2 regions of the Saccharothrix xinjiangensis genome follow, and region 1 is predicted to be linked to the other one. Evidence: riboswitches for the same ligand, from Rfam matches in the RefSeq annotation. Region 1 holds a riboswitch; the other holds the start of a gene.
The links. Region 1 has a riboswitch for thiamine pyrophosphate ahead of thiO (glycine oxidase ThiO). Riboswitches for the same ligand answer to the same signal wherever they lie in the genome.

Region 1 (3,394 bases):
GCGCTCCGCTCGAAGCCGAACACCCCCGGCCGCAGCTCTCCCGCGGCCGGGGGTGTTCGGCGTCCGGGCCGGGTTCAGGAGAACTGCACCGACCGCTTGGACAGCCCGTACCAGAAGCCCTCGACGGTCGTGGCGGCCTCCTGCGCGCCGCTCGCGCCGAGGGACACGAACAGCGGCGCGAAGTGCTCGGTGCGCGGGTGCGCGACGACGGCCGCGGGCGCCTTGCGCCGGAAGTCCAGCAGCGCGTCCACGTCGCCCGCCGCCAGCGCCCGCCCGGCCCAGTCGTCGAACTCGGCCGACCACGACGGCGGCCGGTGGTCGGGCCCGGTGGACATGTCCACGCAGCTCAGGTTGTGGGTCATGAACCCGCTGCCGACGATCAGCACGCCCTGCTCGCGCAGCGGCGCGAGGCGCCCGCCCAGCTCGAACAGCTCCCGCGGGTCCAGGCTCGGCATGGACATCTGGAGCACCGGCACGTCCGCCTCGGGGAACATCTCCTTCAGCGGCACGTAGGCGCCGTGGTCCAGGCCCCGCCCCTCGTCGTGCGAGACGGGCCGGTCGAGCAGCCCGGCCACCGCCCGCGCCAGCCCCGGCGCGCCGGGCGCGGGGTAGGCGACCTCGTAGTACCGCCGGGGGAAGCCCCAGAAGTCGTAGGTCAGCGGCACGGTCGTGGTCGCGCCCAGGGTGAGCGGGTCGTCCTCCCAGTGCGCGGAGACCACGAGCACGGCCTCCGGGCGCGGCAGCGTCGCGGACCACGACCTCAGCTCGCCGGTCCACCGTTCGTCGTCGGCCAGCGGGGGAGCCCCGTGGCCCAGGTACAGCACGGGCATCACGCCGACGACTGTACGCCATCTAGTTGAAATTTCAACCAAGAGGCGGCGGCGCGGGGGTCCTCGGCATCGGTGATCGCCCGCACGACCACGACCCGCGTCGCGCCCGCGGCCAGCACCTCGGGCAGCCGCTCCCGGTCGACGCCGCCGATCGCGAACCACGGCCGGTCGGTCGCGCCGGCGGTCGCGCGCACCAGGTCCAGGCCCGGCGCGGGCCGCCCCGGCTTGGTCGGCGTCGGCCAGCACGGCCCGGTGCAGAAGTAGTCCACGCCCGGCTCGACCGCCGCCGCCCTCGCCTGCGCCACGTCGTGCGTGGAGCGGCCGATCACCACGTCGTCGCCGACGACGCGGCGGGCGAGCGGCACGGGCAGGTCGTCCTGGCCCAGGTGCAGCACGTCGGCGTCCACGGCGAGCGCCACGTCGGCCCGGTCGTTGACCGCGAGCAGCGCGCCGTGCCGCGCGCACGCCTCGGCCAGCACCTCCAGGGCCGCGATCTCCTGCCGGGCCTCCAGGCCCTTGTCGCGCAGCTGGACGACGTCGACGCCGCCCGCGAGCGCGGCGTCGGCGAACTCCGCGAGGTCGGGCCGGTCGGGCGTGCAGAGGTAGAGCCGCGCGTCGGCGAGCCGCCGCCTGATCCGTACTCCGTCGAGTCCTGGCACGGCCGCACGGTAACGGCCGCGGCGTCCCGTGCGCTACGGTGGAGGTGGTCCGCACGGGAGCCCGGAGATCACCGGGCTGAGAGGGAGCGTGGTCCGCTCCGACCGTCGAACCTGATCCGGGTCATGCCGGCGCAGGGAGCGTGAGTGCCTTTGACAACGCGGGTGACCGTCCTGGGCGGCGGTGTGATCGGCCTGTCCGTCGCGTGGTGCGCGGCGCGCGACGGGTTCCGGGTCGAGGTCGTCGACCACGGCTCGCCGCACGGCGGCTCCCGGGTGGCGGGCGGCATGTTGGCGCCGGTCACCGAGGCGTGGCCGGGTGACGAGGAGGTGCTGCGCCTCGGCGTCGAGTCGCTGGCCCTGTGGCCGGGGTTCGCCCGCGACCTGGGCGTGGAGCTGTCCCCGGCGGGCACGCTGGCGGTGGCGGTGGACCGGGCGGACGCCGAGGTGCTGGACCAGCTGTGCGCCTACCTGGGCACGACGGGCCGCTCGGCGCGCCGGCTGACCGGCCGCGAGCTGCGGGCGCTGGAGCCGGGTCTCGGCGCGGTCCGGAGTGGACTGTCCGTGCCGGGCGACGTGGCCGTGGACAACCGGGAGCTGCTGGGCGCGCTGCGCGGGGCGTGCGAGCTGAACGGGGTGCGCTTCCCCGCCGAGCCGGGCGAGGCGGACGTGACGGTCATCGCGGCCGGCGCGTGGAGCCGCGACCTGCACCCGGCGCTGCGGACCGTGATCCGCCCGGTCAAGGGGGAGATCCTGCGGCTGGCGGCCCGGCCGGGCGCGCTGCCGCCGCCCCGGCACACCATCCGCGCGCACGTGTCCGGCCGCCCGGTGTACCTGGTGCCGCGCCGGGACGGCTTCGTGCTGGGCGCCACCCAGTACGAGGCGGGCTTCGACGGCGACGTGACCGTCGGCGGGGTGCGCGACCTGCTGCGCGACGCTGAGGTGGTGTGGCCGGGCATCGCCGAGTACGCGCTGGCCGAGGTCGCCGCCGGGTTCCGGGCGGGCAGCCCCGACAACGCGCCGGTGATCGGCTGGCTGGAACCCGGCGTGCTGGCCGCCACCGGGCACCACCGCAACGGCCTGCTGCTCGCGCCGGTGACGGCGCGGCGCGTGGTCGCCCTGCTCCGCGAAGGAGGAAGCAGTTGCTGAAGGCCAAGGTCAACGGTGTGGAGCGCGAGCTGGCCGACGGTGCGACCGTCGACGCCGTGCTGGCGCTGCTCGGCGCCCCGGCGAGCGGGGTGGCGGTCGCGGTGGACGGCGAGGTCGTGCCGCGCGCGGCGTGGGGCACGACCGCGGTGCCCGAGGGCGCCGTGGTCGAGGTGCTGACCGCGGTGCAGGGTGGCTGACGTGGACGACCCCTTGGTGATCGCGGGCCGGGAGTTCGGCTCGCGCCTGGTGATGGGCACGGGCGGCGCGGCGAACCTGGCCGTGCTGGAACGGGCGCTGGTCGCCTCCGGCACGGAGCTGACCACGGTGGCCATGCGGCGCCTGGACGCCGGCGGCGGCGGGGTGCTGGAGCTGCTGTCGCGGCTGGGCATCGAGGCGCTGCCGAACACGGCGGGCTGCCGCACCGCGGCGGAGGCGGTGCTGACCGCCCGGCTGGCGCGGGAGGCGCTGGGCACGGACTGGGTGAAGCTGGAGGTCCACGCGGACGACCGGACGCTGCTGCCGGACCCGGTCGAGCTGCTGGACGCGGCCGAGCGGCTGGTGGACGACGGTTTCACGGTGCTGCCCTACACCAACGACGACCCGGTGCTGGCGTGGCGGCTGGAGCAGCTGGGCTGCGCCGCGGTGATGCCGCTGGGCTCGCCGATCGGCACCGGCCTGGGCATCCGCAACCCGCACAACATCGAGCTGATCGTGGCGCGCGCGTCGGTGCCGGTGGTGCTGGACGCGGGCGTGGGCACG
Region 2 (3,394 bases), 360 kb from region 1:
CCGCGACGCGCCCAGGGCCCGTGCCGCGTCCTCCGCGCGCCGGTCGACGCGCGCCCACAGGCCGCCGACCGTGCGGGCGACCACGGCCACGTTGAAGAACGCGTTGGCCAGCACGATCGGCAGCACGCCGCCGTCCGGCCACAGCGCCCGGAACGCCAGCCCCACCACCACGGTCGGCAGCACGAACGGCACCATCACCGCCGCCCGCACCACCCCCGTGCCGCGCACCCGGCAGCGGGCCAGCACGAACGCCACCGGCATCCCCGCGACCAGGGCGAGCCCCGTCGCGGCGGCGGCCTGGCCGAGGGTGAAGCCGACCAGCGACCAGGTGCGGGCGTCGGACAGGACCGGGAGGACGCCGCCCCCGCCCAGGCCGAGCCCGACGATCGCGGCCACCGGCCAGGCGAAGAACACGCCCAGGAACGCCAGCGGCAGGACGGCCGCGAGCGCCCACGCCCACCCCGCGCCCGGGTGTCGCGGGGTTCGGCGGGTGGGGGTGGGTGTGGGTGCGCGGGTGGGGGGTGCCGGATCAGGGCCGGTCGGCACCGGGCCGGTCAGCCCTGCACCAGGGCGCGCCACTCGGCCACCCAGCGCTCGCGGTTCGCGTCGACCTCGGCGGCGGGCAGCGACCGGGACGACGTCGGCAGCGGCGCGGCCTTCGCCCACTCCCCGGGCAGCGCCACGCCCTCCCGCGACGGGTACACGTACATCTGGCCGGGCACGTCGGCCTGGAACCGCTCGGACAGCAGGAAGTCCACGACCGCCTCCGCGTCCTCGGCGTTCTTCGCCCCGTCGAGCACGCCCGCGTACTCGACCTGGCGGTAGCAGGTGTCGAGCAGGGCCTTGGTGCGCGGCGTGCCGTCGTCGCCGATCTCGGCCGACGGCGAGGACGCGTAGGACACCACGACCGGCCGGGGCCCCTTGCCGCTGGAGCCGGAGAAGTCCTGCGTGTAGGCCTCCTCCCAGCCGCTGACGACCTTGACGCCGTTGGCGGTCAGCTGACCCCAGTAGCGCTGCCAGTTCCCCTCGCCGAAGGTGGCGATGGTGGCGAGCAGGAACGCCAGGCCCGGCGACGAGGTGGCCGGGTCCTCCACCACCAGCATGTCCCGGTACTTCGGGTCGGCGAGGTCCGCGAGCTGGGCGGGCTCGCCGACGTCCTTGAGCGCGGCCACGTCGACGTTCAGGCACACGTCGCCGACGTCCACGGCGTGCAGCCGGTTCGGCGGGTCGAGCTGGTAGCGCTGGGCGCCGTGCCGCGCCTCCGGGCTGGCGTGCTCGGCGAACACGCCCTCCCGCAGCGCCCGCGAGGCGAAGGTGGAGTCCACGCCGAAGGCGACGTCGCCGATCGGGTTGTCCTTGGTCAGGACCAGCTTGTTGGTCACCTCGCCGGCGTCGCCGCTCGCCAGCGGCTTGACCGTGATGCCGGTCTCGGCCTTGAAGGCGTCCAGCAGCTCCTGCGACACGGCGAACGAGTCGTGGGTCACCAGGGTGACCACCCGCTCGCCCTCGGCGGGTTCGTCCGTGGCGGCCACCGAGCAGCCCGAGAGCAGCGCGAGCGCGGCGGCGGCGGACAGCAGAGGTCGGAACATCATCTCTCCCTACACCGGCATGACCCGGATCAGGTGCGGACGGTCGAAGGCCTGCGTGCCTTCCTCTCAGCCCGGCGCGACACCGGACTCCCGTGGTGGAGCGGCAGTTTAACGGGCAGGATCCGGACCATGCCCAAGGCCGAGTTGTTGACCGACGACCAACTGGACGCCGAACTGGTCTCCCTGCCCCTGTGGCGGGCCAGGGAGGCCGCGCTGGAGCGCACCGTCGAGCTGGCGAGCTTCCCCCAGGCCGTCGAGGTGGTGAACCGGGTCGCGGAGGTCGCCGAGCGCGACGACCACCACCCCGACATCGACATCCGCCGGCGCACCCTGACGTTCCGCTGCTGGACGCACGTCAGCGGCGGGATCACCGCGCTGGACGTGTCACTGGCCCAGGAGGTCGACGCGATCCTCGACGCCCTCGCGTGACCGGTCGTCCCGGCCCCTGTCGCGCAGCGCCACCGCGACGGCGACCAGGGTGAGCAGCCCCACCGCGGGGTAGACCCAGCCGAGCGCCGACAGGTGCCAGGGGCGCGGGATGACCCAGATCGACTCCTGCGCGATGAGCAGGACCGAGATCAGGTAGCTGCCGATCGCCGCCAGCCACGCCACCGCGGTCACCCTGGCCAGCCGGTGCGAGGTGCCGTGCAGCAGCCACATCAGGGCGGGCACGGCCCACACCCAGTGGTGGCTCCACGAGATCGGCGACACCAGCAGCCCCAGGAGCTGCACGGTGACGATCATCGCCAGGGCGTCCTTCGCCTTCACCGCCGCGTGCAGGGCGAACCCGGCGAGGACCGCGGCCACCGCCGCGCCGGCCAGGAACACCGGCCCGGTCTGCACGTCGTGCCCGAGGGTGCGGCTCAGCGCGCCGCGCAGCGACTGGTTGATCGCCGAGCCGACGGGCCCGACGCGCTCCGCGTCGCCGAGCAGGTGGAACCAGTACTGCGAGGACAGGGCCGGGGAGATCGCCCAGCCGACGCCGACCGTGGCGGCGAACGCGACGACCGACCACACCGCCGCCCGGTACTGCCTGGTGACGAGGAAGTAGAGGCCGGAGATCGCGGGCGTGAGCTTCAGGCCGGCCGCGACGCCGACACCGGCGCCCTGCGCCCAGGACCGCGCGCCGACCAGCGTGCCCAGCAGCAGGGCGGCGAGGACGAGGTTGATCTGGCCGTAGTTCAGCGTGGTGCGGACCGGCTCGACCCAGATGAACAGGCCGGTCCACAGCAGGGCCCGGCGCGGGTCGCGGCTGCCGACCAGGTCGAGCGACTTCCTGGTGACGAACCACAGGCACGCCAGGCTGACCAGCTGCCAGGACCAGCGCGCCACGCCCCACGGCACCCAGGACAGCGGCACGAACACCAGCGCGGAGAACGGCGGGTAGGTGAACGGCAGGGCGAACTGGTCGGAGAACTCCTCCAGCCGCCACTCGTAGAGGGCCCCGGTGAACAGCTCCGGCGAGGCGTTCCGGTAGACCATGAGGTCCACCATGGTCATCTTCGCCTGGAAGGCGACCATGGCCAGGTGACCGAGCAGTGACAGCCCGAACAGCCACGGCGCGAGGACCAGCGCACGCCCTTCCAGTGCACGCAGCGCCACTCCTACCTCCACGTTCGTGTGAATTGCACGACTGCCGGGCCACGAAACCGGGTACCCGGACGTCAAGACGAGTGGGAGATCAACGCAAGGGGATATCGCATGACCGCCGACATCGTCGTGTTCACCGTCGCCGCCCTGGGCATGCTGGCGACCGCGGGTGGCGTCTTCGCCATGGCCCGCCACAGCCGCAACCAGGTGCGCTG

Region 2: it holds a riboswitch for thiamine pyrophosphate, as region 1 does, so the genes downstream of both, ABD223_RS00020 (thiamine ABC transporter substrate-binding protein) here and thiO (glycine oxidase ThiO) in region 1, are expected to answer to the same signal.

The regions. Positions count from the first base shown of each region.
Region 1 is NZ_BAAAKE010000001.1:364,874-368,267, reverse strand. It holds gene ABD223_RS01740 (dioxygenase family protein) at 75-830, opposite strand; gene thiE (thiamine phosphate synthase) at 830-1,489, opposite strand; TPP riboswitch at 1,533-1,644, shown strand; gene thiO (glycine oxidase ThiO) at 1,634-2,635, shown strand; gene thiS (sulfur carrier protein ThiS) at 2,632-2,832, shown strand; gene thiG (thiazole synthase) at 2,834-3,394, shown strand, end outside.
Region 2 is NZ_BAAAKE010000001.1:3,712-7,105, forward strand. It holds gene ABD223_RS00015 (ABC transporter permease) at 1-579, opposite strand, end outside; gene ABD223_RS00020 (thiamine ABC transporter substrate-binding protein) at 555-1,592, opposite strand; TPP riboswitch at 1,578-1,693, opposite strand; gene ABD223_RS00025 (4a-hydroxytetrahydrobiopterin dehydratase) at 1,719-2,018, shown strand; gene ABD223_RS00030 (mannosyltransferase) at 1,974-3,191, opposite strand.